Regions from separate parts of the Paenarthrobacter sp. A20 genome, predicted to be linked through region 2. Evidence: predicted binding sites of a transcription regulator. Region 2 holds the regulator's gene; the other holds the start of a gene.
The links. Region 2 encodes LexA, which represses DNA repair genes until DNA is damaged. Its sites were predicted from a motif close to TCGAACANNTGTTCGA; they were not measured.

Region 1: uvrA (excinuclease ABC subunit UvrA) is a predicted target of LexA. The motif match lies at 5,226-5,241, and genes of this name have one in related genera.

The regions. Positions count from the first base shown of each region.
Region 1 is NZ_JALJWH010000001.1:3,552,964-3,568,554, forward strand. Features, by position in the region: gene J3D46_RS16365 (CoA transferase) at 1-1,209, opposite strand, end outside; gene J3D46_RS16370 (RNA helicase) at 1,221-3,755, opposite strand; gene J3D46_RS16375 (trans-aconitate 2-methyltransferase) at 3,826-4,605, shown strand; gene J3D46_RS16380 (GntR family transcriptional regulator) at 4,760-5,140, shown strand; gene uvrA (excinuclease ABC subunit UvrA) at 5,255-8,182, shown strand; gene J3D46_RS16390 (HAD hydrolase-like protein) at 8,251-8,967, shown strand; gene J3D46_RS16395 (1-acyl-sn-glycerol-3-phosphate acyltransferase) at 8,954-9,622, shown strand; gene uvrC (excinuclease ABC subunit UvrC) at 9,685-11,700, shown strand; gene rapZ (RNase adapter RapZ) at 11,826-12,749, shown strand; gene yvcK (uridine diphosphate-N-acetylglucosamine-binding protein YvcK) at 12,749-13,765, shown strand; gene whiA (DNA-binding protein WhiA) at 13,775-14,755, shown strand; gene J3D46_RS16420 (superoxide dismutase) at 14,929-15,552, shown strand.
Region 2 is NZ_JALJWH010000001.1:2,761,250-2,776,840, reverse strand. Features, by position in the region: gene hisB (imidazoleglycerol-phosphate dehydratase HisB) at 1-430, opposite strand, end outside; gene J3D46_RS12940 (histidinol-phosphate transaminase) at 477-1,595, opposite strand; gene J3D46_RS12935 (LysM peptidoglycan-binding domain-containing protein) at 1,674-2,033, opposite strand; gene lexA (transcriptional repressor LexA) at 2,379-3,122, shown strand; gene J3D46_RS12925 (ATP-dependent DNA helicase) at 3,210-5,270, opposite strand; gene hflX (GTPase HflX) at 5,263-6,825, opposite strand; gene J3D46_RS12915 (class I SAM-dependent methyltransferase) at 7,342-7,956, shown strand; gene dapF (diaminopimelate epimerase) at 7,937-8,905, opposite strand; gene miaA (tRNA (adenosine(37)-N6)-dimethylallyltransferase MiaA) at 8,952-9,869, opposite strand; gene miaB (tRNA (N6-isopentenyl adenosine(37)-C2)-methylthiotransferase MiaB) at 9,889-11,418, opposite strand; gene J3D46_RS12895 (regulatory protein RecX) at 11,418-11,960, opposite strand; gene recA (recombinase RecA) at 11,950-12,990, opposite strand; gene J3D46_RS12885 (DUF3046 domain-containing protein) at 13,238-13,435, opposite strand; gene J3D46_RS12880 (MarR family winged helix-turn-helix transcriptional regulator) at 13,504-14,043, shown strand; gene J3D46_RS12875 (helix-turn-helix domain-containing protein) at 14,138-14,572, opposite strand; gene J3D46_RS12870 (CinA family protein) at 14,710-15,213, opposite strand; gene pgsA (CDP-diacylglycerol--glycerol-3-phosphate 3-phosphatidyltransferase) at 15,210-15,591, opposite strand, start outside.

The sequences.
Region 1 (15,591 bases), 790 kb from region 2:
CTTGGGCGCCGGCAAACGGAACAGCTCCTCAGCTGTCCGAGCGAGGGAAAGCTGCGCTGTTCCGCCTCTGCCTGTCCTGAGCCGTTGAGCCAGCAAGGCCAGCGCGGCTGCTGCGAGACCGTACCCCGTTGCGTGGTCCAAAGCCTGGACAGGGAGCGCGCCCGGCTTCCAACCGTCGTCGTCATGCCGTCCGTACCGTTCAGCGATTCCGCAGGCTGCCTGCACCAGGCTGTCGAAACCGCGTCTGGCAGTCCACGGTCCGCTGCCCCACGCATTTAACGTCACCACCACAAGATCAGGCCGGGTGGCAAGCAGTTCTTCAGGGCCGAGGCCGAACCTGTCCAGGCCGCCGCGGCGGTATCCGGTCACCACGACGTCAGCTGACGCGAGCAGCTGCTGCACCACTGCCAGCACTTGGGCATTGCCCAGGTCGGCTTCCGCGCTGCGCTTGTCGAAACCGGAGTCGACGAAAGCATCGGTGAGCTCAGGAAGGCCCGGGGGATCGATACGGAGCACATCCGCACCCAAAGCACCAAGGAAGCGGGTGGCTGTTGGCCCCGCAATAACCCGCGTTAAGTCGAGGACCCGTAATCCTGCCAGGGGCTGAAACGGCTCCGCGGAGGGCACCCACGACGACGGCCGCGAAGGCTCCGCCTGGGCCGATGCAGGACGGATGAAGCTGATCCAAGGACCCGCGCTTGCCCCGCCGTGCATGGGTGACGAAAGCCACTCTTCCCGTGTGCGAACAGCCGCCGCAACACCTTTCCCGGCCGCGATGGCTTCCTCGGCTTCCGCCGACGTCATGGAAAGCAGGGCCCGGTCTACGTCATGGGGCGTGCTGGCCGCGAGCGTGTCCATCAACCGTGCGGCATGGTGCGGGTAATTGGCATGCAGGCGGATCCAGCCGTCCAGGGTCGGCCGGAATCCCGACATCCGGGCGAAACCTTGGGGCTTCATGCCCGAAATCCTGAGGTGCCCCAGGGAATCGAAGGAAGCAGCCGTTGGGCCTGACGCCACAGCATACCGACCGGCCGTACCTGTCAGGGCCTGGAGGGCCGTTGCTGCTGCCTGTACTGACCCGAGCGCGAGCCCTTCTACGTCCAGGGGGCCGCCCCACCATCGACGCGAACCCAAGCAGCCCGCCGGGAGTGCTGCACGAAGGGCTTCCAACCCCCGCAGGCTGTCGGTCAGGTCCGGGAAGGGTTCCACAGCGGCTGAACCTAGAGCCTGTTGACGTCTGTTACCCGGACCACCGCGGTGCCGGTCTCGTCTGATGCTGCCAGATCCACCTCGGCCGAGATTCCCCAGTCATGGTTGCTTGCGGGATCGTCGAAGATCTGCCGGACCTTCCACGTGCCGGTTTCCTCGGTGATGATCAGCAAACCGGGCCCGCGCGCGTCTGGACCTGTTCCAATGTCGTCGTGTTCATCGAAGTAGTCGTCCAAGACCTCTTCCCAACGTCCTGCGTCCCAGCCGGCTTCCCCGTCGAGTTCGCCAAGCGCCGCAGAGTCTTCATCAGCGAAGAGTTCAACCCTGCGGAACATCTCATTCCGGACCATCACGCGGAAGGCACGGATGTTGGCAGTCAGGAGCGGCGGCGGGGGCGGGGGAGCGTCGTGCTGCGTGGGGCCAAGCCCGGACGTGAGCTCTTCCCATTCGTCCAGAAGGCTGGAGTCAACTTGGCGGACCAGTTCCCCCAGCCACGCAATAAGGTCTTCAAGGTCTTCACGGAGCGAATCCTGGGGAACGGTCTGTCGCAGCGCACGGAACCCGTCAGCAAGATAACGCAGGACGATGCCCTCGGAGCGGGCCAAGCCATAGAACTGCACAAACTCGCCAAAGTTCATGGCGCGCTCATACATGTCCCGGATGATCGATTTTGGTGCGAGTTCGAAGTCGCCCACCCAAGGAGCCGCCTTGCGGTAGACCTCGAAGGCCTCGCCAAGAATCTCCGCCAAGGGCATCGGATAGGTGACTTCATCCAGCATGGCCATGCGCTGCTCATACTCGATGCCATCCGCCTTCATGGCGGCAACCGCCTCGCCGCGCGCCTTCTTTTGCTGCGCCGAAAGAATCTGGCGCGGCTTCTCAAGCGTCGATTCGATGACGGAAACAACGTCCAAGGCGTACGACGGCGACTCCGGATCGAGAAGTTCAAGCGCGGCGAGAGCGAAGGGCGAAAGGGGTTGGTTCAAGGCGAAGTTGGCCTGCAGATGTACCGTCAGTCGGACCGAGCGTCCCTCGGCTTCCTGTTCCTCTTCCGGGATCCGTTCCACCACTCCGGCGGCCAGCAGCTCGCGGTAGATACCCAGGGCCTTCTTCATGAGTTTCAATTGCGCGGGGCGGCTCTCATGGTTCTCGCTGAGCAGGCGCCGGGTTGCGTGGAAGGGATCGCCCGGGCGTTCCATGAGGTTGAGCAACATTGCGTGGGTCACGGTAAAGCTGGACGTCAGCGGATCAGGCACCGACTCGACCAGCCGCTTGAACGTTGGCTCGCCCCAGGACACGAATCCTTCCGGGGGCTTCTTCTTCACCACTTGGCGTAGTTTCTTTTGGTCATCGCCGAACTTGGCGGTGGCCTTGGCCATCGCCTTGGTGTTCTCCACCACGTGGTCCGGAGCCTGGACCACCACCGTGCCGGCGGTGTCGTAACCCGCTCGGCCGGCACGTCCGGCAATCTGGTGGAACTCACGTGAGTTAAGCGATCTGGTGCGTACGCCGTCGTACTTGCTCAAAGCGGTCAACAACACTGTCCGGATGGGCACGTTGATGCCTACCCCCAAAGTATCGGTGCCGCAGATGACTTTCAGGAGCCCGGCCTGGGCCAGTTGCTCCACCAGCCGGCGGTACTTGGGGAGCATCCCGGCGTGGTGCACGCCGATACCGTGGCGGACCAGCCTGTTGAGGGTTTTTCCGAAGCCGGCCGCGAACCGGAAACCAGCAATGAGCTCAGCGATGCGGTCCTTTTCGGCTCGGCTGCACATGTTGATGCTCATGAGGTTCTGGGCACGCTCAATGGCTTCTGCCTGGCTGAAGTGCACCACGTAGACGGGGACCTGCTTGGTGGAGAGCAACTCCTCCAACGTCTCGTGAACCGGCGTCAGGTGGTAGTAGTGGTGCAGCGGAATGGGGCGTTCCGCGGAGCTCACGGTGGTGGTGGTCCGACCCGTCAGCTCAGTCAGTCCGGATTCGAAGCGGGAGACGTCGCCCAAGGTGGCGGACATCAGGAGGAACTGTGCCTGGGGGAGTTCCAGGAGGGGCACCTGCCATGCCCAACCGCGTTGGGGGTCGGAATAGAAATGGAACTCGTCCATGACCACCGAACCGAGGTCCGCCGTCGACCCTTCGCGGAGGGCGATGTTGGCCAGGATTTCCGCCGTGCAGCAAATAATGGGGGCATCCTGGTTGACGCCGGAATCACCGGTAATCATGCCCACGTTCTCCGCGCCGAAAATGTCGCAGAGAGCAAAGAACTTTTCGGATACCAACGCCTTGATGGGCGCCGTGTAATAACTCCGCTGGCCGCGCGCCATGGCTTCGAAGTGGGCCGCGATGGCTACCAGTGATTTCCCTGAGCCCGTTGGCGTGGCGAGGATGACGTTGGCGCCGGAGGCGAGCTCCATGATCGCTTCGTCCTGGGCAGGGTACAGCTGCAGCCCGCGGCTCTCCGTCCACTCCACGAACCGTGTGTAGATTTCGTCCGGGTCCAGGGGATCGGCGGAGATGTTACCGGGAAGCTGTTCAAGAAGTTTCATTGGTTTCCAGCTTAGTGCCCGGACGGTTTAGGCTCTGCCCAGCAGTGGTGCCAGACGCGAGGAGGCTTTGATGAAGTGGGATCCGTCCAAGTATGTGGAGTTCGGCAACCATCGGGACCGCCCGTTCCATGACCTCGTCGGGAGGATCCAGGCCAGTGACCCACGGAATATTGTGGACCTCGGGTGCGGACCCGGGAACCTGACTGCGACCTTGACAGAGCGCTGGCCGGAAGCCCGGGTGGTGGGCATTGACTCGTCGGCGGAGATGCTGCTCAAAGCGGAGTCCCTTGCCGGGCAATCCAGCCACCTGGAATTCGAGCACGGCGACATCGCCACGTGGGTACCAGGTGCCGATACCGACGTCGTCGTCACAAACGCAGCCCTTCAATGGGTGCCGGGTCACCAGGACATGGTGGCGAAGTGGTTGCGCGCCCTCAAGCCCGGCGCCTGGTTTGCGCTGCAGGTCCCCGGCAATTTCACCTCCCCGTCACATACGCTGATGCGCGAACTCGCCGAGTCGCCCCGCTGGGCGTCGCGCTTGTCCGGCGTACTTCGGCACGATGGTGCTGTTGGTAGTCCGGCGGACTACTTGGGCGTGATGCTCGACGCCGGATGCGCGGCGGACGCTTGGGAGACCACCTACCAGCAGGTACTACCGGGCGAGGATCCGGTCCTTCAGTGGGTTCGAGGCACAGGACTTCGACCAGTGCTGGCAGCACTGTCCACAGCGGAGGCTACGGAGTTCGAGGAGCAATACTCCGCGTTGCTGCGCGAGGCCTATCCACCCTCCCGGCATGGAACAATTTTCCCTTTCCGGCGGATTTTTGCCGTTGCGCGAAAGAACGCATGACCGGCCCGGGCGCGTCCCTCCGCGTAGCAATGGCTTTAGTGCGCCGTGATGGCTTGTTCCGTACGGGCGTCGCTGGTCTAATTCTCGGCATGGACCAAGGACGCTTCGAACAACAGACGCCCCGGGTGACCGCGGCTCTCCGTTGGAGTGCTTCGTGACTCCGACAGGTGATTTTCCAGGCGCATGGCGCCCCAACACCAGCAGCGCGGTGGCGCTCTTCGAACAGTTACGGCTGCGGATCATTGAACTCGCCGACGCCGGAGTCCTGGCAGTCGGAGCAAAACTGCCTCCCGTGCGTAACCTGGCCGGAGTGCTGGACGTTGCCCCGCACACGGTGGCCCGGGCATACAAGGAGCTGGAAGCGGCAGGCGTGGTAGCCACCCGTGGGCGGAACGGCACCGTGGTCTGCGCCCGGGACGACCGCTGGGGAGCGCTGGCTGACGTCGCAGCACAATACGCGGCAGCAGCCAAGGCCCAAGGCGCTTCGTTCGCGGAGGCCGTGCAGCTTCTTGCTGCCGCTTACGACGCGGATTGATTTCGCGGAGGCCGTGCAGCTTCTTGCTGCCGCTTACGACGCGGATTGATACCGATCAGTAGCATGTGAGGAACGACATGGAAATTCGAAGAAGTTTTCGATTAGCATTGGTAAGTGCCCAAAGCCTTAGCTGAAGATACCGCCATCGAATCCCTGAACAGCATCCCTGTCGTTCCTGACACCAAGCCCGCGAGGCCAGACCTGTCGCGGCTGGTCGTCAAGGGCGCCCGGGAACACAACCTGCGCAATGTGGACCTGGACCTTCCCCGTGATGCCATGATCGTGTTCACCGGACTTTCGGGGTCCGGTAAGTCCTCCTTGGCTTTCGACACCATCTTTGCTGAAGGACAGCGCCGGTATGTGGAATCGCTGTCCGCCTATGCCCGCCAGTTCCTTGGCCAGGTGGATAAACCTGACGTCGACTTCATCGAAGGCTTGTCGCCCGCGGTGTCCATCGACCAGAAGTCCACCAGCAAGAACCCACGCTCAACGGTGGGCACCATCACCGAGATCTATGACTACATGCGTTTGCTCTGGGCCCGCGTGGGCCGCCCGCACTGTCCTGTGTGTGGAGAGCCGATCGCCCGTCAGACACCGCAGCAGATCGTCGACCAGCTTCTGGAACTGGAGACGGGCACGCGATTCCAGGTCCTGGCGCCGGTCGTGCGCGGCCGCAAGGGCGAGTTCGTTGACCTCTTCAAGGAACTGACCGCCAAGGGCTATTCCCGTGCCCGGGTCGATGGCGAGCTGGTTCAACTGAACGACCCTCCCAAGCTCGGCAAGCAGTTCAAACACACCATCGAAGTTGTTGTGGACCGCTTGGTGGTCAAGGAAGAGATCAGCCAGCGGCTCACTGATTCCGTAGAAACGGCGCTCGGCCTCGCCGAGGGCCGCGTACTGGTGGAGTTCGTCGACCTTGACGCCGAGGACCCCGGGCGCATCCGGGCTTTCTCGGAAAACCTGGCCTGCCCCAATGAGCACCCCTTGGCGATCGATGAGATCGAGCCCCGCTCGTTCTCCTTCAACAACCCGTTCGGCGCCTGCTCCGCCTGCAGCGGCATTGGTACGAAGCTCGAAGTGGATGAGGAACTGATCGTTCCCAATCCCGAATTGTCCCTGGGCGAGGGGGCCATTGCCCCGTGGTCCCTTGGCACGGCCACCACGGAATATTGGAACCGTCTCCTCGAGGGCCTGGCACACGAACTCGGCTTCTCCATGACTACCGCGTGGGAAAAGCTCCCCAAGGATGTCCGGAATACCGTACTGCACGGCAAGGACCACAAGGTTGTTGTCCAGTACAAGAACCGTTTCGGCCGGGAACGTAAGTACAGTACGGGCTTTGAAGGTGCCATCCAGTACGTCCACCGCAAGCACGGTGAAACGGATTCCGATTGGGCCCGTGACCGGTACGAAGAGTACATGCGTCAGATTCCCTGCCCTGAGTGCAACGGTGCCCGCCTCAACCCGGCGTCGCTGTCCGTGCTGATCAACGGCAAGTCGATCGCTGAAGTGGCGGCCCTTCCCATGCGTGAATGCGCCGGGTTCCTGGGCAGCTTGACCCTGACCAGCAGGGAAGCCCAAATCGCCAACCAGGTGCTGAAGGAGATCCAGGCCCGCCTGACCTTCCTCCTGGATGTCGGTTTGGAGTACCTCAACCTTGAGCGGCCGTCGGGTACCTTGTCCGGTGGCGAAGCCCAGCGTATCCGCCTGGCAACCCAGATCGGCTCCGGCCTGGTAGGTGTCCTGTACGTCCTGGATGAGCCTTCCATTGGTCTGCATCAGCGCGACAACCGGCGGCTCATCGAGACGCTGACCCGTCTCCGGGACCTGGGCAACACCCTGATCGTGGTGGAGCATGACGAAGACACCATCCACGAGGCCGACTGGGTAGTGGACATCGGACCTGGTGCCGGAGAGCACGGCGGCCAGGTAGTGCACTCGGGCACTTATAAGGAACTCCTGGAAAACACGGAGTCCCTTACCGGTGATTACCTTTCCGGCCGCCGCAAGATTGATATCCCCAAGAAGCGCCGCAAGTACGACAAGAAGCGTGAACTCAAGGTTGTCGGTGCCCGGGAGAACAACCTCAACAACGTTGATGCCACGTTCCCCTTGGGGCTGTTCACGGCGGTGACCGGGGTCAGTGGCTCCGGCAAATCCACCTTGGTGAATGAAATCCTCTACAAGGTCCTCGCCAACAAGCTCAACGGCGCCAAACAAGTCGCAGGGCGCCACCGGACCATCGCCGGGCTGGAGCACCTGGACAAGGTGGTCCATGTTGACCAAAGCCCTATTGGCCGTACCCCGAGGTCAAACCCGGCCACGTACACCGGCGTCTTTGACAACATCCGCAAGCTCTTCGCGGAGACCACCGAGGCCAAGGTTCGCGGATACCAGCCTGGTCGCTTCTCCTTTAACGTCAAGGGAGGGCGGTGCGAAGCATGCTCCGGCGACGGCACGTTGAAGATCGAGATGAACTTCCTGCCGGACGTCTATGTTCCCTGCGAGGTGTGCCACGGAGCCCGGTACAACCGGGAAACCCTCGAGGTCCACTACAAGGGCAAGACGATCGCGGATGTCCTCAACATGCCCATCGAGGAAGGGGCGGAATTCTTTGCCGCCTTCACGCCGATCGCGCGGCATTTGAATACCCTGGTGGACGTCGGCCTGGGCTACGTACGCCTGGGGCAGCCTGCAACCACGCTGTCAGGTGGCGAGGCACAGCGTGTGAAGCTGGCGGCCGAGTTGCAGAAGCGTTCCAACGGACGCAGCATCTACGTTCTTGACGAGCCCACAACCGGCCTGCATTTTGAGGACATCCGAAAGTTGCTCATGGTTCTTCAAGGCTTGGTGGACAAGGGCAACACGGTCATCACCATTGAGCACAACCTGGACGTCATCAAGTCGGCGGACTGGATTGTGGATCTTGGTCCCAACGGTGGTTCCGGTGGCGGAAAGATCGTGGCCACGGGAACGCCTGAACAAGTGGCCAAATCCACCGACAGCCACACGGCGACGTTCCTGGCCGAAATTCTCGGTTAGTCACCAGAAGTATTCCGGTAGCGGCATGCGAGTTTCAGGCATGCCGCTACTCGTGAGAAACTAACCCGGTGACTCAAACAACGGTGCCCGTAATATTCGATCTGGACGGCACCCTTGTCGATCCTGCCGGCGGCATCACAGGGGGAATCTCTGTGGCCCTGCGTGAAATGAACCTCCCTGTACCGGATCAGGCGGTACTGAATTCCATGGTGGGTCCCAAACTCAGCGATTCCCTGCTGCATTTGGCCAAGGTCCCGGCTGACTTGGTTGATGAAACCATTGAGCGGTATCGACGCCACTACAAGGAAACAGGAATCGGGCAGAGCAAGCTTTATCCAGGCATTTTCGACCTCCTGGAATATTTCGCGGAATCCGGCCGGCCCGTGGCGGTGGCTACGCAGAAACCGCAGGCAATTGCTCGACTCGTCCTTGAGCACCACAAAATTGCCGATTTCTTCGTCTCCATCCGGGGAGCTGCCGACGACGAATCCCTGGGCGCCAACACCGCTTCGGGCAAGGTGGAAATTGTGGGCGCAGCGTTGGCGGACCTTCATTCCCAGCCGGCTGTAATGGTGGGGGACAGGCACCAGGACGTTGCCGGGGCCATGGCGAACGGCTTGGACTGCATCGGCGTCACGTGGGGATTTGCACCCGATGGCGAGCTTGAAGAAGCCGGTGCAGTGGCAGTAGTCGGCACCGCACTTGATTTGCGCACCAAAATTGAAGAACTTGACGCTGTCCGTGCGGCAGCCCTGAGCGAGGTACAAAACGATGGCAGTCTTTGATGCGATCCGGTGGACCACCCGGGGATTGATTTCCTCCACGTGCCGTCCCACGGTCATTGGGCTGGAGAACGTTCCCAAGGAGGGCCCGTTCATTGTCGCTCCGAACCACCTCTCGTTCCTGGACAGCGTCATCGTTCAGGCCCTGATGCCACGTCCGGTCGCCTTCTTCGCCAAGGCCGAATACTTCACCACCAAGGGCGTCAAAGGTGCCGTGATGAAGTCGTTCTTCGAAGCTGTGGGGTCGATTCCGGTTGAGCGCGGCGAGCAGGCCGCAAGCGTGCAGGCGCTCAAGACTTTGTTGGACATCCTCGAATCAGGCAAAGGCATCGGCATCTACCCTGAAGGCACCCGTTCCCGCGACGGGATCCTTTACCGTGGGCGGACCGGCGTGGGGTGGCTTGCCCTGACCACAGGCGCACCGGTAATCCCGGTAGGGCTCATCGGTACCGAAAAGCTGCAGCCCGCAGACAAGAACGCTGTCCGTCCCCAGCATTTCACCATGAAGGTCGGCGAGCCCCTGTACTTCGACAAGACCGGCCCTGACCATTCCCTGCCGGCCCGCCGTGAAGTCACTGACAAAATCATGGATGCCATTGCCGTGCTCAGCGGTCAGGAACGGTCCACCAGCTACAACCAGAGCAAGTCGGTCGACTAGCACCCCGGCTCTCCTGCGACGGGGTGGCCATGGCTGTCGTTCCGGTTCACTAGACTGGAATCGTGGCAGATCCAGCAAGTTACCGGCCCCAAACGGGTGAAATTCCCACCACCCCGGGCGTCTATCGATTCCGCGACCCCCACGGGCGGGTCATCTATGTGGGCAAAGCAAAGAACCTCCGGTCCAGGCTCAATTCCTACTTTGCCAACCCGGCCGGCCTTCTCCCCAAGACCCATGCAATGGTCCACGCAGCCAGCAGCGTCGAATGGACCATGGTGGGCAGCGAGCTGGAATCGTTGCAGCTGGAGTACACCTGGATCAAGGAATTCAAGCCACGATTCAATGTTGTCTTCCGTGACGACAAGACCTATCCGTACCTCGCCGTCACCATGGGGGAGAAGTTCCCCAGGGTACAGGTGATGCGTGGTGAGCGAAGGAAGGGCACCAGGTACTTCGGTCCCTACACCGCAGGCGCCATCAGGGAAACCATGGACACGCTCCTGCGGGTCTTCCCGGTGCGCAGCTGCAGCGCAGGTGTCTTCAAGCGCGCCCAGTCCAGTGGACGCCCGTGCCTCCTTGGCTACATCGACAAGTGCGCGGCCCCTTGCGTTGGCCGGATCACCCCCGAGGAACATCGTGCCCTCGCCGAGGACTTTTGTTCTTTCATGGGTGGGGAAGCCAAGCGCTTTATCGGCCGGTTGGAAAAGGACATGGCGGCGTCGGTAGCCGAGCTTGACTATGAGCGCGCAGCCGGACTCAGGGACGACATTATCGCCCTTCGTAAGGTCTTTGAGCGCAACGCCGTAGTTCTTGCCGAAGACACCGACGCGGACGTCTTCGCACTGCACGACGACGAACTCGAAGCGTCCGTGCAGGTCTTCCATGTCCGTGGTGGCCGGGTCCGCGGCCAACGTGGGTGGGTGGTGGAAAAGGTGGAGGACGCCACCACACCCGAACTCATCGAACATTTGCTGCAGCAGGTTTACGGCGAAGACAGCGACGTCCAGGGACGGATACCACGCGAAGTCCTGGTACCGGAGAATCCGAGCAACCATGCCGAACTCGCTGAGTGGCTTGGCGGGTTGCGAGGGGCCAAAGTTGACATCCGCGTGCCACAGCGCGGCGATAAGGCAGCCCTGATGTCCACTGTGCGCGAGAATGCCGAACAAGCCCTTAAGCTTCATAAAACGCGCCGGGCAGGCGACATCACGGTCCGGTCCGTTGCCCTTCAGGAGCTTCAGGAGGCACTGGAGATTCCTGTCCCGCTGTTGAGGATCGAGTGCTTCGATATCTCGCACGTGCAAGGCACCAACGTCGTGGCTTCCATGGTGGTAGTGGAAGACGGGCTGCCCAAGAAGGCCGACTACCGCAAGTTCTCCATCACAGGAGCGGCAGCGGCGGACGACACCGCTGCCATGCATGACGTCCTGACCCGTCGGTTCCGGCACTACCTGACGGACAAAGCCGCCCAGGTGCCCGTGGTCTCGGGCGAGATCGTCAACCCGACGCGGGCGGGCACCAAGAGCGTGAGTGAAGCGCCGCCGTCGGACCCTTCCATGCCCGCCCCCAAGGCAAAGTTCGCCTACCCGCCCAACCTGGTGGTCGTGGATGGCGGCCAGCCCCAGGTGAATGCCGCAAAGCGAGCGTTGGCCGGACTCGGCATCGATGATGTCTACGTGGTGGGCCTGGCCAAACGGCTGGAGGAAGTCTGGCTGCCCGACAGCGACTTCCCGGTAATTTTGCCCAGGACATCCCAAGGCCTGTACTTGCTTCAAAGGATCCGGGACGAAGCACACCGTTTCGCGATTACTTTCCACCGGCAGAAGCGCGGCAAGGCCATGACGGTCTCCGTCCTGGACGGCGTACCTGGCCTCGGCGAAGCGAAACGAAAAGCCCTGGTGGCACACTTTGGTTCGCTCAAGAAGATTAAGGCCGCCTCGGTCGAGGAACTCACGTCGGCAAAGGGCATCGGTCCCGCCCTGGCCGCAGCCGTGGTCCAGCATCTGGGTTCTGCGGATGCCAATGATGAAACTGTGCCGGTGATCAACATGACCACCGGCGAAATCCTTGAATCTTAGCTAGGGTAAGAACTTGGCCGTTGGCCGCATAAGCGGTCCGTGGCACGTGGACATGCCAGCAGTGCATGCCCTGCAGCAGGCACCACAGGCTGCAATGATCACTTCCGACGAAACGGGGACAACTGATGGATGAGGCAACGGCAGGATCCGGAACGGAGCAGGACGGCCTCACGCCCGTCAAGCCCCCGGAAGCGGAACTGCTGGTAGTGACCGGCATGTCCGGGGCGGGGCGCAGTACGGCCTCGGACGCCTTGGAAGATCATGGCTGGTATGTGGTGGACAACCTCCCACCGCAAATGCTGGGAACCCTGGCAGAAATTGTCTCGCATGCTCCGAAGTCGATTCCCAAGCTGGCCGTGGTGGTTGACGTCCGCAGCAAGGATCTCTTCACCGACATCCAGACTGCTTTGGGCGCGCTGAGCGCCAGTGGCATCACCTTCCGGGTGCTCTTCCTGGATGCCAATGACGACGTCCTGGTCCGCCGCTTCGAACAAGGCCGCCGTCCGCACCCGTTGCAAGGCGGCGGCAGGATCCTGGACGGCATCGGCATCGAGCGCGAGGTATTGCGTGAACTGCGTGAACATGCCGATGTCGTGCTGGACACCTCCGATTTCAACGTCCACGGCCTGGCGACGGCCATCACCGAACTGTTCAGCGACACCGGCCCGGTGACTCTGCGCCTCAACGTCATGAGCTTTGGATTCAAGTACGGGCTCCCGGTGGATGCCAACTTCGTGGCCGATGCCCGCTTCATTCCCAACCCGCACTGGGTTCCCAAACTCCGGCCGCACACAGGACTGGATGAGGACGTCAGCGACTACGTGCTGGCTGCCGATGGCGTACACGAGTTCGTGGACCGATATGTTCGGGCTTTGGAGCCGGTCCTGGACGGCTACCGACAAGAGAACAAGCACTACGCCACCCTGGCGGTCGGTTGTACTGGAGGCAAGCATCGTTCGGTGGCAGTCGCCGTCGAGCTTTCCAAGCGTCTGGCGCAGTATCCACGCGTGACAGTGACCACCACCCACCGAGACCTGGGACGCGAGTAGTGGGGGTCCTGACTGGACCGTTGCCCCTCATTCCGCCCAAGGGGGTACCCGGAAGCCAGCAGAAGAAGAGCCCCTCGGTGGTCGCCTTGGGCGGCGGCCACGGTTTGGCGGCCTCGTTGTCGGCACTGCGTTTGCTCACGTCGGAACTGACGGCAATCGTGACAGTAGCGGACGACGGCGGTTCGTCGGGGCGGCTCCGCGAGGAGTACGGCGTCCTTCCGCCAGGAGACCTGCGGATGGCGCTCAGCGCCCTGTGCGACGACACCGATTGGGGCCGGACCTGGCGCGACGTCATGCAGCACCGGTTCAACGCCGGTTCCGCCAAGGGCGGTTCGCTGGACCATCATGCCATGGGCAACCTGCTCATTGTGACGTTGTGGGAGCTGTTGGGAGACACGGTGGCCGGCTTGAAATGGGCAGGCGCACTGCTCGGTGCCCGGGGCCAGGTTCTTCCCATGTCCAGTGTGCCCCTCACCATTGAAGGCCAGGCCCGGATTGCGCTTCCGGCCGGCGGCCATGAACTGCAGACGGTTCGCGGGCAGGCAAAGTGTGCCGTGGCCGGCAAACTCGAAGACGTCCGGCTCCTGCCCGACGACGCTCCCGCCTGCACCGAAGCACTGACGGCCATCGAGCTCGCGGACTGGGTCATCCTTGGACCGGGCTCCTGGTACACCTCCGTCCTGCCGCATTTGCTGCTGCCTGAGCTGCGCCAAGCCCTCGGCGACACTGCCGCCAAGCGCTGCCTGACCATGAACCTTGACGTGGAAACCAAGGAAACCTCAGGCATGACAGCGGCCGACCATTTGGATGTCCTGCGCCGCTACGCACCTGAGTTCAGCGTCGACGTCGTCCTGGCGGATCCTGCTGCGATCCAGGATCTCAAGGCCTTTGAGAAAGCTGCTGGGATGATCGGCGCTGAAGTGGTGTTGGGTAGAGTAGGGGCGTCGAGGCGCCGCCCCGTCCATGATCCACTGCTGTTGGCAGCGGCGTACCACGATATTTTCGGGAACAGTTAGGAACACGCGATGGCACTTACTGCGTCGGTCAAGGACGAACTGTCCCGGCTGGACATCAAGAAATCTTCGGTCCGAAAGGCGGAAGTTTCAGCAATGCTGCGCTTTGCGGGCGGCCTGCACATCATCTCGGGACGGATCGTCATCGAGGCCGAAGTTGACCTCGCCTCCACAGCCAGGCGCCTCCGCGCGGCGATCGCCGAGGTCTACGGGCACCAGAGCGAAATCATCGTAGTCTCCGGCGGCGGCTTACGCCGGGGGAGCCGGTACGTTGTCAGGGTTGTCCGCGACGGTGAGGCCCTCGCCCGCCAGACGGGCTTGCTGGACGGACGTGGACGCCCGGTCCGCGGACTGCCCTCGGTGGTCGTCAACGGCTCGGCCGCAGACGCCGAGGCTGTGTGGCGGGGAGCATTCCTCGCCCACGGATCCCTGACAGAACCGGGTCGCTCGTCCTCGCTCGAGGTCACGTGCCCCGGCCCCGAATCAGCGCTGGCACTTGTTGGCGCCGCCCGTCGTCTTGGGATCCAGGCCAAGGCCCGCGAAGTGCGCGGCGTTGACCGTGTAGTGATCCGCGACGGAGACACCATTGCAGCCCTCCTGACACGAATGGGTGCCCACGATGCCTTGATGGTCTGGGAGGAACGGCGGATGCGCAAGGAAGTACGGGCCACCGCCAACAGGCTTGCCAATTTTGACGATGCCAACCTCCGCCGCTCAGCGCAGGCCGCCGTGGCGGCCGGTGCCAGGGTTGACCGGGCACTGGAGATCCTGGGTGACGACGTTCCGGACCATCTCAAGTACGCGGGGGAGCTCCGGGTAGCCCACAAGCAGGCAAGCCTTGATGAGCTTGGCCGCCTTGCCGATCCACCCATGACAAAGGACGCCATTGCCGGCCGGATCCGGCGCCTCCTTGCCATGGCCGACAAACGTGCAATGGATTTGGGTATCCCGGGCACTGAGGCAAATGTGACTCCGGAAATGATGGACGAATAGCGCACACCCATAGAATCGAAAAAGTGCGGAGGAAATACTGCAAGGCGGCCTCGGGTTGTTCCCGGTGGAGGCAAGAGCAGGTTTCTTCGCCAAGGATTTCCGGTCGGCCCGCTGGCCGGATGAAATAACGAGAGTTACCAACCGGACGACAGTCCACTACATTGGAGGATTTCGTGACAGAGTACGTTCTGCCCGAGCTCGGCTACGACTACGCAGCACTCGAGCCGCACATTTCGGCAAAGATCATGGAGCTGCACCACAGCAAGCACCATGCGGCATATGTTGCAGGCGCCAACAACGCCCTCTCCCAGCTGGCCGATGCCCGCGAGAAGGGCGACTACGCCAACATCAACCGTCTCTCCAAGGACCTCGCGTTCCACACCGGCGGACACATCAACCACTCCGTCTTCTGGAACAACATCTCCCCGGACGGTGGCGACAAGCCCGAAGGCGAGCTCGCAGCTGCCATCGACGACGCCTTCGGCTCGTTCGATGCTTTCCGTGCCCAGTTCAGCGCCGCTGCGCTTGGCCTGCAGGGTTCCGGCTGGGCTTTCCTGGCCTACGAGCCCATCGGTGGAAACCTGCTCATCGAACAGCTCTACGATCAGCAGGGCAACGTCGCAGTTGGCACCACCCCGCTGCTCATGCTCGACATGTGGGAGCACGCCTTCTACCTGGACTACGTCAACGTCAAGGCTGACTACGTCAAGGCATTCTGGAACATCGTCAACTGGGCGGACGTCGCCAAGCGCTTCGAAGCCGCACGCACCAACGCCACGGGCCTCATCGTCCTCTAGTTGGTGAGCCCCGGTTCACGCCGATGTAACAAAAGTCAC
Region 2 (15,591 bases):
TGAAGTGGCCACCAATGAGGTGGTATTCCTGGCCCGCGGGCTCGCCGCCGTGCACCAGGTAGGGCCGACCGGAAACATCCACGACGGCGTGGGCCAGGGCTTCATCCAAGGGAACCGTAGCTTCGCCAAAGCGGCGAATGCCGGCCTTGTTGCCCAAAGCAGTGCGCAGGACTTCGCCGAACGTAATGGCCACGTCTTCCACCGTGTGGTGGGCATCGATGTGGGTATCGCCAGTGGCCTTGACGGTCATGTCAATCAACGAGTGCTTGCACAGCGCGGTCAACATGTGGTCATAGAAAGGCACAGAGGTGCTGATGTCCGAGACACCGGACCCGTCCAGGTTGATCTCCACCAGGACGGAGGATTCACTGGTGGTGCGCTCCATGCGCGCGGTGCGGGCAGCGGACGGCGTGGCGCCGGTTTCGCTCATTGGGACGTCCTTATACACGAAGAGTGGGTTGGGTCTATGGACAAGTTTAGGCGCGCTGTGGCGGCTGGCCGTCCAGCAGTGCTTCCAGCGCCTCAAGGAAGGCCGTGGTTTCCGGCTCGGTCCCTGCGGTGACCCGCAAGTGTCCGGGAATGCCGACGTCGCGAACCAGCACACCCGCGTCAAGCAGGCCTTGCCAGATGGCGTGCGGGTTCACCAGCCCGCCAAAGAACACATAGTTGGAGTCCGAGGCTGAAGGCTTGAGACCCATGCGCAGGAGTTCAGTCACGATGCGGTCGCGTTGGACCTTGATGTCCTCGACGTCGGCCATGAGGGCCTCACGGTGGTTGAGGGCCGCCAGGGCAGTTGCCTGAGTAACAGCCGACAGGTGATACGGGAGGCGGACCAACCTGATGGCGTCTGTAACCTCGGGTGCTGCGGCCATATAGCCCAGCCGGGCGCCCGCGAGGGCGAAGGCCTTGCTCATGGTGCGGGAAACGATCAGACGCTCGCGCCCGGGCAGCAAGGTCAGGGCACTTGGCGTGTTGTCGTGGGCGAACTCGTGATAGGCCTCGTCGACGATCACGATGGCCTGGCTGGCCTCCCCGGCCTCGTAAACGGCCTCAACAACATCCAGGCCCAGGCCTGTTCCGGTGGGGTTGTTGGGCGAGCACAGGAACACAATGTTGGCTCCTGTTTCACGAACCTGCGCTGCCGCCGACGCCGCATCCAAGCCGTAGTCCTCTGCCCGGACTCCGCGTACGTATTCGGTATCCGTGCCACTGGCCAGCAGGGGGTACATCGAATACGTGGGCGGGAATCCGAGTGCCTTCCGACCGGGTCCGCCGAATGCTTGGAGGATCTGCTGCAGGACCTCATTTGAACCATTGGCTGCCCAAATGTTGTCCGGGGTGAGATCGTGGCCAAGGTATTCGGCCAAGGACTCGCGCAGTTCGGTGAACTCCCGGTCCGGGTAGCGGTTCAGCCCCGTGGCCGCGGCGGCAACGGCTTCCGTGATGGCCGCCTGGACGTCCGCGGGAACGCCATGAGTGTTCTCGTTGACATTGAGCAGGATAGGAACGTCAAGCTGCGGTGCGCCATAAGGGCTCAGTCCACGCAGGTTGGTCCGGAGGGGTAGTCGGTCTAGTCGCTCAAGCTGGTCACTCACCAAGACAGTTTAAGGGGCTACCGGGACTGCCGAGTAACTGTGACGCCGCGCCACCGGATCCAGCCACGGTGGAACGCGCTAGCTTGCCGGGACGAACAAACGCTGCCCGGGCTGGATCCGGCCACCATGGAGGTCGTTGAGCTGAATGATCTCGGAGATGACATCCCTGGGATCGCGCTCCGGAGCAGCTGCGCCGGCGATACCCCACAGCGACTGCCCGGGCTGGACCGTCACGGTCACCGCGACCGGCGGCTGGAGCTGCGCCTGCGAGTCCGAGGCCTTGGCAGGGGACGTAATGAAACCGGCCAGGCTCAGCAGCGCAGCCACCAGCAGCATTGCGGGGATGCCAAAGAAGACCATCCGACCCCGGCGGGTAAGACGCAGGCGCGTCGGCGCCTGGGTAGTGCGGAAATCAGCGAACGTAGTGATTGCGGACATGAGCTGAGCCCTTCTGAGCTATTGCCTTGCGCCGGATTCCGGTACATGGCTGCCAATTCTTTGTGTTCCCCTCCCCCGATCCCGGATGTTCGAACACTCTGTTCGAACATCCGTCATCCGGTTCGGGTTTATAGAACACATATTCGAACCTTGCTATGACATTTTTAGCACTTATCAACGAACGGTGTCGAGACTCGCTAGAACAAATGTTTGATAAACGCCTGTGCCTGCCCTACGTTTGAGTGAAGAAACAGCACTGTTTCAGTGGAACAGGAGGGTCTGACATTTTTTGCAGACCCGACACCCCTGGATCGTTCCGGGGCGAATGGAAAGGCACTGGCGAACATGGCAGCGAAAGCCACAGGCGGCGGGGCACCCCTGCGGAGCCAACAGCCTCAAAAGAGTCCCAAGAGCCTGACTGTCCGGCAGAAAAAAATTCTGGAGACCATCCAACGCTCGGTGAATGACAATGGGTATCCGCCAAGCATGCGTGAGATCGGTGACACCGTCGGCCTGGCAAGTTTGTCGAGTGTCACGCATCAGCTTTCCCAGCTCGAGAAGCTCGGCTATCTGCGCAGGGACCCCAAGCGTCCCCGTGCCATGGAAGTCCTGATGCCGTTGACGTTGGATGGCGGACCAATTCCCGGCGTCGAAGCCCCTGCGACGCTGCGCAGCGCGGGTGGCCTTGCCGTCACGGAGCTGGCCAGCGCCAGCGATACTGCCATGGTTCCCCTGGTGGGCCGGATCGCTGCAGGCGGCCCCATCCTGGCTGACCAGGCAGTGGAAGACGTCTTGCCCCTTCCCAGGCAACTTGTGGGCCACGGCGAACTGTTCATGCTGAAGGTGGCAGGCGACTCAATGATTGATGCCGCCATCTGCGACGGTGACTGGGTTGTTGTGCGCCGCCAGAACGACGCCATCAACGGCGACATCGTGGCCGCACTGCTGGATGACGAGGCTACCGTCAAGACGTTCCGTCAGCGCGATGGCCACACGTGGTTGCTGCCCCAGAACACCCAATACGAGCCAATCCTTGGCGACCAAGCCACCATCATGGGCAAGGTTGTCTCTGTTCTGCGTTCCCTGTAGGTGCCCACTAGGTAGGTACCCCAAGCCTCCTGGGCGGCTTTTGCCGCACCCAGGAGGCTTTGTTGGCCCCACGAGGCATTGTTGGACCTAGGAGGCCTTGGCGGAGCCCAGGCGTTCCAGCACGCCGCGCACAACCGCCCTGTCCGTCGTCGCCCAGAACGGCGGAAGCGCAGCCCTCAGAAAACCGCCGTAGCGTTCCGTCGACAGCCGTGAGTCAAGCACGGCCACGACTCCCTTGTCTCCCGTTGAACGGATAAGGCGCCCAGCGCCTTGTGCCAAGCGGATGGCGGCATGCGTTGCTGACACGGCCATGAAGCCATTCCCGCCCGACTGGGCGACTGCCCGGGAGCGGGCAGTCATCAGGGGATCGTCGGGGCGCGGGAAGGGAATGCGGTCAATCACCACCAGACGGCACGAACCACCCGGCACGTCGACGCCCTGCCAGAGTGACATGGTGCCAAACAGGCAAGTGTCCGGCTCATCTGCGAATTGCTTCACAAGGGCAGCCATGGTGGATTCGCCCTGGCAGAGAATGTCCATGTCAAGGCGCAGCCGCATGGCGTCGGCGGCTTCTTCGGCAGCTCGCCGCGAAGAGAAGAGACAAAGCGCTCCCCCGCCGGATGCCCGGATGAGGTCTTCGAGCTCATCGAGAGCCTCGGGCGAGGTCCCACGCCCCGGCTTGGGCAAGTGCTTCGCAACATACAGCACCCCCTGTTTGGGGTAATCAAAGGGCGATCCAACATCAATCCCGGTCCAGCTCGGGGCGCCGTCGCCGATGAGGCCCAGACCTCCAGCCGCCGGTTCGAAGGCAGAGCCAATCGCCAGCGTGGCGGAGGTGAGCACCACGGTGTGGCCCGCGAAGAGGCCTTCGCGCAGCCGTCCCGCGACGCTGAGTGGCGCGATGTTGATCAGTGCCGGTGCCGTTTCATCAGGCTGCGAGTAACCCTGTTGGGGGTCGAAGGTGCTGTTGCGGGAAAACCAGACCACTTCCCGGTTCTCCTTGGCGGCCAGCATCCGCTCGCACAATTCAAGAATGAGCATGAGCCGTGAGCGAGCGAGCTGCCTGCCGCCGTCGACCGCGTTGGAAGAGTCGGTCTTGGAATCTGAGAGCGCCGCGCGGGTCGCATCGCGTAACTGGTCAAGGCAGTCAAGCTGTTCGTCGTTGAGCCCACTGGCCAGCAACCCGTTGGGCACCCCTGCGATGGCCATGTCCAGGCGCTCCGCCGCAGCGTTGAGGGCATCCACCGTGATGGCGGTGTGCTTGCGTGCGCTTGACGCCGCGGCATGAACCATGGCCACAGACAACTGGCCCGAGACCGCGCCGGTCACGCGATCCTGCAGCTCGTGTGCCTCGTCCACCACCACGACGTCATACTCAGGCAACACAGCCAGCCCTTCAAAGGCGCTGACGGCAAGCATGGCGTGGTTGGTGACGACGACGTCGGCCTCACCCGCGCGGGACCGCGCCAACTCACTGAAGCACTCTTCAGCCACCGGACACTTCTGCGCGCCGAGGCACTCCATGGAGGTCACAGAGACTTGCCGCCAGGCACGGTCCGTGACGCCGGGCATCAGTTCGTCACGGTCGCCGGTGGTCGTCTTTTCGGCCCACTCGCGGAGGCGGACCACTTCCTTGCCGAGCTGTGACTGCGGTCCGCCCATGGATGCCGCGAAGTGCGGCACGCTGGTGTCCTCGCCTAAGGAAAACAGCTGCCCCTCGGACGGCTCTTCGCTGGGGAACCCACCTTCCAGCTTCTGGCGGCAGACGTAGTTGGCCCTGCCCTTCACGAGCGCCACGTTGACGGGTCGTTCAAGGGCAGGGTTGATGGTCTCCAACAGCCGGGGAAGATCCCGGCCAACAATCTGGGTTTGCAGTGCCAAGGTGGCGGTGGACACGAGCGTCGGTTTGTTGCTGTCCATGGAATGCGCGATCAACGGAATCAGGTACGCCAAAGACTTACCTGTTCCCGTTCCTGCCTGGACCAGCAGGTGCTCCCCGGTTTCAATCGCCCGGGTGACATGTTTGGCCATTTCGTGCTGGCCGGCACGGCTTTGACCGCCCATGCCGGCGACAGCACGATCCAACAGCTCGAGGGTGGCTTTCTCTCCCACCGATTCGACGGCGTCCGCCGCCACCTTCTCAACCATTGCTGACGAAAGACTCCAGTTCGGCTGCCAGGCCCTCGCGGACCATGACCACCACGCGGGTGCCGTCTTCCTCATGCTCCAGGTTCAGGATCTCCGAATCAGAACTGTGCAGCTTGCTGATCATGTCTCCCCGGTCGTAGGGAATAAGCAGCTCAAGCCGTACGCCCGGCCGCGGAATGGACTGGCTGATGTCTTCCAACAGCTCAGCGATGCCCTGGCCTGTACGAGTGGAAACCACCGCATGGCGGGGCTCCTTCTGCTTGAGGCGCTCCACGACGAAAGGATCCGCCACATCGACTTTGTTCAGGACGATGATCTCAGGAACCTTGCGGGCGTCCACTTCAGTGAAAACAGCCCGTACGGCAGCGATTTGACCTTCTGGGTCCGGGTGCGAGGCATCCACGACATGCAGGATCAGATCCGCGTCAGCAACTTCCTCCAGCGTCGACCGGAAGGCCTCAATCAGCTGCGTTGGCAGAGACCGGACGAACCCAACAGTGTCGGCCAGCGTGTAGCCAATGCCATCCGGAGTCTGGGCTTTGCGAACGGTGGGATCCAAGGTAGCGAACAGGGCGTTTTCCACCAGGACACCGGCGTCGGTCAAGCGGTTCAGGAGCGACGACTTGCCGGCGTTGGTATAACCGGCGATAGCGACAGAAGGAACAGCATTGCGACGACGGTTGGCACGCTTGGTCTCGCGGGCCGGCTTCATCGCGGCGATTTCCCGACGCAGTTTGGCCATCCGCGTGCGAATGCGACGCCGGTCCAGTTCGATCTTTGTTTCACCAGGACCACGCGAGCCCATGCCTGCGCCGGCTCCACCCACTTGGCCACCGGCCTGGCGGGACATGGAGTCGCCCCAGCCACGGAGGCGCGGGAGCAGATATTCGAGCTGTGCAAGCTCAACCTGGGCCTTGCCTTCCCGGCTCTTGGCATGCTGGGCGAAGATGTCCAGGATCAGGGTGGTCCTGTCCACGACCTTGACCTTGACAATGTCTTCAAGGCCGCGGCGCTGGGACGGTGCCAGCTCAGTGTCCACCACTACGGTGTCCGCACCGGTGGCGGCAACGATGTCCTTGAGCTCCTGGGCCTTGCCCGATCCCAGGAAGGTGCCCGGGTCCGGCTTCGTGCGGCGCTGGACCAAACCGTCAAGGACCTCGGAGCCGGCAGTTTCTGCCAGCGCAGCAAGTTCGCGAAGCGAATTCTCGGCATCGGCCAGGGTGCCTTCGGTCCACAGTCCGGCGAGGACAACGCGCTCAAGGCGCAGCTGCCGGTATTCGACCTCGGTGACGTCTTCGAGTTCAGTGGACAGACCTGCGGTGCGGCGCAGTGCGCGGCGTTCAGCCAGGTCTTCCTGGTCGCCGTCGTAAATGCTGTGTTCCTGGTCAAGCGTCGAAATCGCCTGCGCCTTGCCGAACACACCATTGGCTTCGTTGTCATCGGATGACGGCGCAGGTACATCCTTGGAAAGTATCCGGTCGATGACGGCCTGGATTTGTTCAGGACTCATGTCCTGGGCGTCGGAATCGGATCCGGAGTGCTTCTGGGTGGTCATGGTCTCCTTAGACTGTTCGGCAATTCCAGAATAGTGCTGTTTGTTGCTCAATGGGGCGCTATTCGCGCTGGGCTGACGGGCTTGGGGCAAAAGGGCCTCCTGTGCTGAACGGCCACCCGTGGCATGGGCAGCGGTTGCTGTGTTCCGGCGTGGTTGGATCCGCGCAGAGGTTCCTGGCGACCTGGAGACTGCACACTGCCCGCCTCGACCGTGCAACCGCAATGGTTGGCGGATCAGGAAGCTGACTGGATAGTGGGATCTTCAAGGAGTCCGTGACGGGAAAAAGCCAACGGATTGTGCCGGTAGGACCTGCCTGGCGGAAAGACCCGTGCTTGGCTGATGGCCAAGGCGGGCCTGCATCGCGGGCGGTGCCGTGCTCCGCCTGATGAACCAGGCGGGTTTCGGCTATTTACTCGAAGATCAAGAACATGCGTTCCACATTATCACCCGGTGTCAAACCACCCCTTGGCCGGGGCAGTTTCCCATGGCGCCGTTAGCCAACTAATCTGGCAAATTATGGAGTCTGCACACTATTTCACCGCCCAACCAGCCGGACCTTTCACCAGAAAGCCCCTCACGGTGGAACTCGCTGGAGCCACGCGCCAGTTGCAGACCTCCTCCGGCATCTTCAGCCCCGACGGCGTCGACAAAGGTACCGCGATACTCTTCTCGGAAGTTCCGCCGCCTTCGCCGCAGGGAAACCTCTTGGACATCGGCTGTGGCTGGGGTCCCATCGCCTTGACGTTGGGCTTGATGGCACCCCATGCCAAGGTGCACGCGGTGGACGTCAACGAACGGTGCGTCACGCTGACCAACGAGAACGCCGCGGCCCTGGGCTTGACCAACGTGACGGCGAGCCTCCCCGACGAGGTGGACGCCGGCGTCGAATTCGACACGATCTGGTCCAACCCGCCCATCCGAATCGGCAAAGATGAACTTCACTCGCTCTTGCTGAAGTGGATTCCCCGCCTTGCCCCAGGAGGCAATGCATGGCTGGTGGTTCAAAAGAACCTTGGCTCCGATTCCCTCCAGCGGTGGCTCGCCGGTGAACTGGACAGCACTTACACGGTTTCGCGCGAGAGTACGTCCAAGTCTTTCAGGATTATTCGGGTCAGGAAAGCGTCCCAGTAGCCACGATGACGGCAGGGCCGCTGAGCTCTACGTGCTCGCGACCGCCCGCGCCGGGGAAGAACTTAACGTCAACGACGCCGCCGGGAACCTTGACGTGCCAATCGTTCGGCGCCGTATTGCCGGCCCAGTGACGGATGGCGACCGCGGCGGCACAGGCACCGGTACCGCATGACTGGGTCTCCCCCACGCCACGCTCATGGACTCGCATGGTGATGGTGCCCACGCCCTCTTCAACCAGCGGCTCTGCAGGAACAACAAACTCGACGTTCGTTCCGTTGGCCGGCTTGGGATCAACCACCGGCGCTTTGAACAGTTGCGTGGCCGAAAGCTCGCTGATCTCCGCAAGGGCAACCACGGTATGTGGATTGCCCATGCTGACTGAGAGGCCTGGCCTTGCCACTTCCAGCCCTTCAGCGCTGACCAGGGCATCCATGGCCTTGCTGGTGGCTTCCTGCGGGAAGATGAACTCCCACGGGCCCATATCCACGGCATAGCCGTTGGCGGTGCGAACCACTTTCTTGATGCCGCCGCGTGTTCCGATGGTCAAAGTTTCGCCCGGACCCAGGTCCACCAATTTCTCGGCAATGAGGAAGTGGACAAAGACACGAACGCCGTTACCGCACATCTCCGAGAGGGAACCGTCGCCGTTTCGGTAATCCATGAACCATTCGGCGTCCGGATCCTTCTCAAGCAGGTCCCGGCCCTCAGGGAGAAAACGTGACGGGACGGCGCGGATAAGGCCGTCTCCACCAATCCCCACATGCCGATCGCACAGCTGTGCAACCTGCTCGGGAGTGATCTCGTGCGCGTCTCCGGGGTCGGCAATCAGGACGAAGTCGTTGCCCGTTCCGTGGCCCTTGGAAAACCCAAGACCGGTAAGGCTGGAAGCGGTTACGGGAGCACCGGCAGTATCGGACTGCGGGGCGGGAACTGCGACGGTTTCATCCATGGGACTAGGCTACCTTCCACGCATGTTCGGCCAGAAATTGCCCAGGCTACTGCGTGGCAGCTGCCACAGCCTTGGCCACCAAGCCGGGATCCTGCCAGTCGATCCAGGTGATGCGGGGATCTGCCCGGAACCACGTCAACTGGCGTCTGGCGAACTGCCTGGTGGCCACGATGGTTTCCTCCGCCGCAGCCGTGACGTCACTTTCGCCATCCAGAACCCTCAGGAACTGCGCGTAACCCAAAGCACGGGAGGCGGTCTTGCCCATCCGCAGTCCGGCAGCATCGAGGCGTTCAACCTCATCCAGGAGGCCGGCCTCCACCATCCGATGAACCCGCGTGGCCAGCCGCTCCCGGAGTACGTCCCTGTCCACGGCCAGGCCGATCTGCAGGGCAGGCTGGAAATACTCCCGCTGCGGCATGAACGAACTGAAGGGACGCCCAGTGAACTGGTGCACTTCCAATGCACGGATCACTCGACGGGCGTCTCCAAGGCGGGCCGCGGACACGGGATCGACGTCTTCCAGGCGGGCGCGCAGCGGTGCGAGCCCGCGCACTTCACACTCCTCTTCAAGCGCCCTTCGAATCATCGGATCAGTGCCGGGAAACTCCAGGACGTCCAAGGCTGCCCGGACATACAGTCCAGAGCCCCCCACCACGATGGCGCGTTTCCCCCGCGAGTGGATGTCCTCGATGGCAGCGCGGCATTCCTCTTGGAAGCCGGCCACGCTGGCTTCCTGTGTGACGTCCATGGTGTCCAGCAAATGGTGAGGTACGCCCTTGCGCTCCGCCACGGTGATCTTGGCCGTGCCAATATCCATGCCCCGGTAGAACTGCAAGGCATCGGCGTTGATGACTTCACCGTCCAGGGCCAACGCGAGGTTGACGCCCAGATCTGATTTGCCGGAACCGGTGGGTCCTATGACAGCAATGACAGGCTGGGGTGTTTCCTGAGGGAAATCCGACATGTGATCCGGAGGTCCGCAGCTAGGCTCGGCGAACCGGCAGCGCCGGCATGCCCAAGGACACCCCGGCCTTGCCGGAGGGCGATCCCGGGGTTGGGACCCCACAGGAATCAGCCTGGGAACGATCCCACGCATCACCAGCGCGGGAACGCCGCAAAAGATATTCCTCTGTACTGGCAGGATCCGCGACAAGGTGGAAGGCGGCTGCCTCTGTGACGGTGACTGTGACGAAGTCGCCCGGACGGGGAGCCTCAGCCCCGGCCGGCACGGAGAAGTGGACCAGTCGCTGGTCCTTGGACCGACCGGACAGCCGATGGGTTTCCCCGGCTTTTCGCCCCGATTGGGCGGTCACAAGGATTTCAACCGTACGCCCCAGCTGCTTGGCGTTCTCCTCTGCGGCGATACGGTCCTGGAGCGCAGTCAACCGTTCAAAGCGCTCTTGTACGACGGCTTTGGGGAGCTGCTCAGGCAGGTCCGCGGCCGGCGTTCCGGGACGTTTGGAGTACTGGAACGTGAAGGCCGAGGCGAAACGGGACTTCTCCACGACATCAAGGGTCGCTTGGAAATCCTCCTCTGTTTCACCGGGGAACCCGACAATGATGTCCGTGGTGATGGCTGCGTTCGGAATCCGCTCACGGACCTTGTCCAGGATCCCGAGGAACCGGCTGGACCGGTAAGAACGCCGCATGTCCTTGAGGACCTTGTCCGAACCGGACTGCAACGGCATATGCAGCTGCGGCATCACGTTGGACGTCTCAGCCATGGCATCGATAACGTCGTCGGTGAATGCGGCCGGGTGCGGGCTGGTGAAGCGGACGCGCTCCAGACCTTCGATCGCACCGCAGGCGCGCAGGAGTTTCGAGAACGCCTCACGGTCGCCGAATTCCACGCCATAGGAGTTCACGTTCTGACCCAGCAGGGTCACTTCCACAGCCCCGTCGTCCACCAGGGCCTGTATTTCGGCGAGGATCTCCCCTGGACGGCGGTCCTTTTCCTTGCCGCGGAGAGAGGGCACTATGCAGAACGTGCAGGTGTTGTTGCAACCCACGGAGATGGAAACCCACCCCGAGTAAACGGAGTCGCGCTTCGTGGGAAGGGTTGAGGGGAAGACATCCAGTGACTCGAGGATCTCAAGTTGTGCCTCGTTGTTGTGGCGGGCACGCTTCAGCAAGGCCGGCAGCGCGCCGACGTTGTGGGTTCCGAACACGGCGTCAACCCACGGCGCCTTCTTGACTATGGTTTCCCTGTCCTTTTGGGCCAGGCAACCACCGACAGCGATCTGCATGCCCGGGTTTTCCGCTTTGACCTGCCTCAGTTGGCCGAGGTTTCCGTAGAGTTTATTGTCCGCGTTTTCCCGAACAGCGCAGGTGTTGAAAACCACCACGTCAGCGGGCTCACCCTCGGCGGGCACGTAGCCCGCGTCCTCCAGGAGTCCCGCCATGCGCTCTGAATCATGGACGTTCATTTGGCAGCCGAAAGTGCGGACCTGATAGGTCCTGGGCTTATCCGAAGGAGTGGTGGCAGCTGCTGGGGAGGGAATGGTCAAACTCACTACTCAAGGGTACCGGCTTCTGCCAGCACCTCACCGACGATTCTGAAGGCCACGGACGGGGCGTAGCCCTTGCGTGCCAACATGGATGCCAGCCGGCGCGTGTATTTGTCCCGCTCCGCACGATCCGCCAGGTCGACGCCTGGCCGCAGCTTGCGCTCAACAAGCTCGCGTGCGGCCAGTTCCTCGTCTTGATCGCTGAGCTGCGACAGGGCCTCTTCGGCCGCATCCAGTTCAATACCCTTATCAGCCAACTCGCGACGAAGTGCGCCCTTGGCAAGTTTCTTGCTTTGCGAACGACTCCGGACCCACATCCTGGCGAACTCTGCATCATCGATCAGCTGGACCTCTTCGAACCGGTCCAAGACCGCTTCGGCAACATCCTGGGGAACATTTCGTTCTGCGAGTTTGCGGGCCAGCTGCAGCCGGCTCCGCGGCGCCATCGTCAATTGCCTCAGGACGATGGCACGCGCCACGGATTCGGGGTCAGGCTCGGGATCGGCGGATACGGACGAATCCGGATCCGGCCCTCTCCTAACCGTCAACGGCCTTCAGCTTCGGGGAGTCTTCCTCCGGCTTGACCCCAACGCCAAGCTTTTCCTTGATCAGGCGCTCCAGCTCCTGGGCAAGCTCAGGGTTGTCCCGCAGGAACCGCCGCGAGTTCTCCATGCCCTGGCCCAGCTGATCGCCGTCGTACGTGAACCACGAGCCGGACTTCTTGATGATGCCATGCTCGACACCCATGTCAATGATGCCGCCCTCACGGGAGATGCCCTGGCCGTAGATGATATCGAACTCGGCGATTTTGAACGGCGGAGCCATTTTGTTTTTGACGATCTTTGCCTTGGTGCGGTTACCGACGGAATCCGCACCTTCCTTCAATGTCTGGATGCGGCGAACGTCGATGCGCACGGAGGCGTAGAACTTCAGCGCCTTACCACCCGTGGTGGTTTCCGGGGATCCGAAGAAGACACCGATCTTTTCACGCAGCTGGTTGATAAAGATTGCGGTGGTCTTGGTCTGGCTCAGGCGGCCCGTGATCTTACGCAAGGCCTGGCTCATGAGACGGGCTTGGAGACCAACGTGGGAGTCGCCCATTTCGCCTTCGATTTCGGCGCGGGGAACCAATGCTGCCACGGAGTCAATGACCACGATGTCTAGCGAGCCTGAGCCCACCAGCATGTCCATGATTTCCAGCGCCTGCTCACCGGTATCCGGCTGGGAGACCAGGAGTGCGTCGGTGTCCACGCCAAGCTTGGCAGCGTAGTCCGGGTCAAGGGCGTGTTCGGCGTCAATGAAGGCCGCGATGCCACCGGCTCGCTGCGCGTTGGCTACAGCGTGCAGCGCAACAGTGGTCTTACCCGATGATTCAGGGCCATAGATTTCCACGACGCGGCCGCGAGGCAGGCCACCAATGCCAAGGGCGACATCCAGTGCAATGGAGCCTGTAGGGATGACCTCGATAGGAGCGCGGGTGTCATCACCCAGGCGCATAATGGAGCCTTTGCCGAACTGCTTGTCGATCTGGGCAAGCGCTGCTTCGAGCGCCTTCTCACGATCCGGGGTTGCCGCCATGGTTCACACCTCTGATGCTTTCTCGCTGTGGAGTGGCCCGAAGGGCCGCTTTCCTGTCTTGTCAGACGCTATTACGCTGCACTGACATTTTTCCAAGCCGACTCCGGCTATGTGGACAACCAGGCATTCCGGATGCCCGGATAAGCGGCCTTCAGGATCAATTTTCCTCTCACAGGAGCATATCCCCATCCGAACAGATATTCGAACAACGGCCCGGCGTGTCCCCACCGCCGCGGGGGTTCCGATCTCAGCTCGAGGCCGGCTTGATGTCGCGACCCAACCTGCGCTCCGGAGGTACGTCCTGGACTTCGCATACGGCCAACCACACCTCGCGGGGGTGGAAACCGGAGGCCAGCGCCTCCACGGCAGTCCGTCCACCAACGCCGGCGAGTACCAGGGAGCCAGCCAGGACACGGGAATAGCCTGCCCCGAATTCATCGTCCATCAAACGCCAAAAGTCACTTGCCCTCACGGATAGAGTCTCTCACGGAGCCGGACTCTAGAATGGTTGCCATGAGCAATCCTCTCCCGAGCACGCCCGATCAGGCCGTGCCAGGCGACGCCGTGGACGACGCCCTCCAGCAGGTGGAACACCAGCTGAGCCTGCTCTGGCGCCGCGCCCGATCGATTTCCCATCAGTTGTCGCGCCAGGTCCACCCTGACATGGAACCGGCCGCCTACGGGCTGCTTACCGTCATCCGACGGGAAGGCCCCATCCGGCTTACGGACCTCGCCACGTGCATTGGCGTAGGCAAGCCGTCCGTGAGCCGCCAGATCGCCTTCCTGGAAAGCATCGGCCTCGTGTACAAGGAAGCGGACCCGCAGGACGGCAGGGCTCAGTCCATCCGCCTGACGGACAAGGGCGAGGATAAGATGCACCAGGTCCAGGATGCCCGCAGGCAGGTCTTCCGCGAACGGCTGGGCGAATGGCCCTTGGAGGATGTTCAGACGCTTGCCGACTACATGGGCAGGCTCAACGCCATCTACGGCGACGGCGTGCTCAATGTCAAGGAACCGGAAACAGACGCCCACGACAAACCAGCAGGCGATTGACGGGAACCTGCGCCAACCGGCGCCTCAGTTAATCCAAACGACGAAGGTCCCCAGCCATTGGCTGGGGACCTTCGTCGTAATTCTGGTGGAGCGGCTACCGGGCCCCGGAGAGCATTCCCTGCGGGAAGTCGTCCGTAAGGTCCAGGTCACGACCGTAGCGCTGGGAGAATTCCTGCGGAACGGTGTCCGGTACGGCCACGCCTTCGGCAACGGCCACGCGGTCGCTGACTTCGCGGAGCATGTGGGACAACGGAACATCCAGGGCTGTGCAGATAGAAGACAGGAGCTCGGAAGAAGCCTCCTTCTGGCCGCGTTCAACTTCACTCAAGTATCCAAGTGAGACGCGGGCGCTGTGCGAAACCTCGCGGAGGGTACGGCCCTGACGCTGGCGGACATCGCGCAGTACATCACCGATCTCGTGGCGTAGTACAACCATTTTGCGCTCCTTCTGTTCGCTCTGTGCCTGATCAGCCAAGCCCACATCCTTCCAGCGGACAACGCCGTTTACGGATACGGGCTGCTTTACCATCTGTATCGCCTTGCTCCCTCGTTCATCCGGTTCGCTGGCTGGCGGACCGGGTTGGTTTCTACATCCTAGGCGCCCCGGCTCTTCCGAAGCGACACAATGACACAACTATTGGCAATCAGTTTTTGTTCCCGGCTACTTTACGAACGGTAACCAACGTCGGTCAGCGCGGCAAGAAGGCGCGCCAAGGCAGCGTCCCGGGCCTGCTCCCGGATGGACTGCCGGTCACCTGAGAACCCATATTCGAAAGCTTCGGTTCCAGAGTCGGTGGCTATCCCAACAAAGACCGTTCCCACCGCTTTGCCATCGTGGGACTCTGGACCTGCGACGCCGGTAGTGGATATCCCCACGTTGGCAGCGCAGGCTCGACGGGCGCCGTCGGCCATGGCCTTCGCAACGGCACCGTCAACGGAACCGACGACCGCAAGCAACTCCTCCGGGACACCCAGGACGCCTGCTTTGACGGAGTTTTGATACGCGACTACGCCGCCCTGAAGCATTCCTGAAGCGCCCGGCGTGCTGGCCAGTGCAGCGGCCACCATTCCAGCGGTCAGCGACTCAGCAGTGGCCACCGTCACGTTCTTCGCGATCGCGGCGCCGACGACCGCCGTCGCGGTTTCGCCCCCACCGTCACGGGACGTCACGCGCGACGTCCCGCCGCGCGGAGCTTGAGTGCCTGGATGACATATTCGACGCCGGTCCACAGAGTGATGCCAAGGGCCAGCATCATGACCCAGAAGGCGACGTCACCCAGCCAGGGGGCGATCGCCTTCAGCGGAAGGATGTACAGGAAAATTGCAACGGTCTGGACCACGGTCTTCAGTTTCCCGCCACGGGAGGCCGGCATAACGCCGTACCGGATGACAACGAACCGAAGTGCGGTAATCCCCCACTCCCGCACCAGGATGAGGATGGTCACCCACCAGGGCAGCTCCCCGAGGATGGACAACAGCACCAGGGCGGAACCAATGAGCAGCTTGTCCGCTATGGGATCGGCGATTTTGCCGAAGTTCGTGATGAGG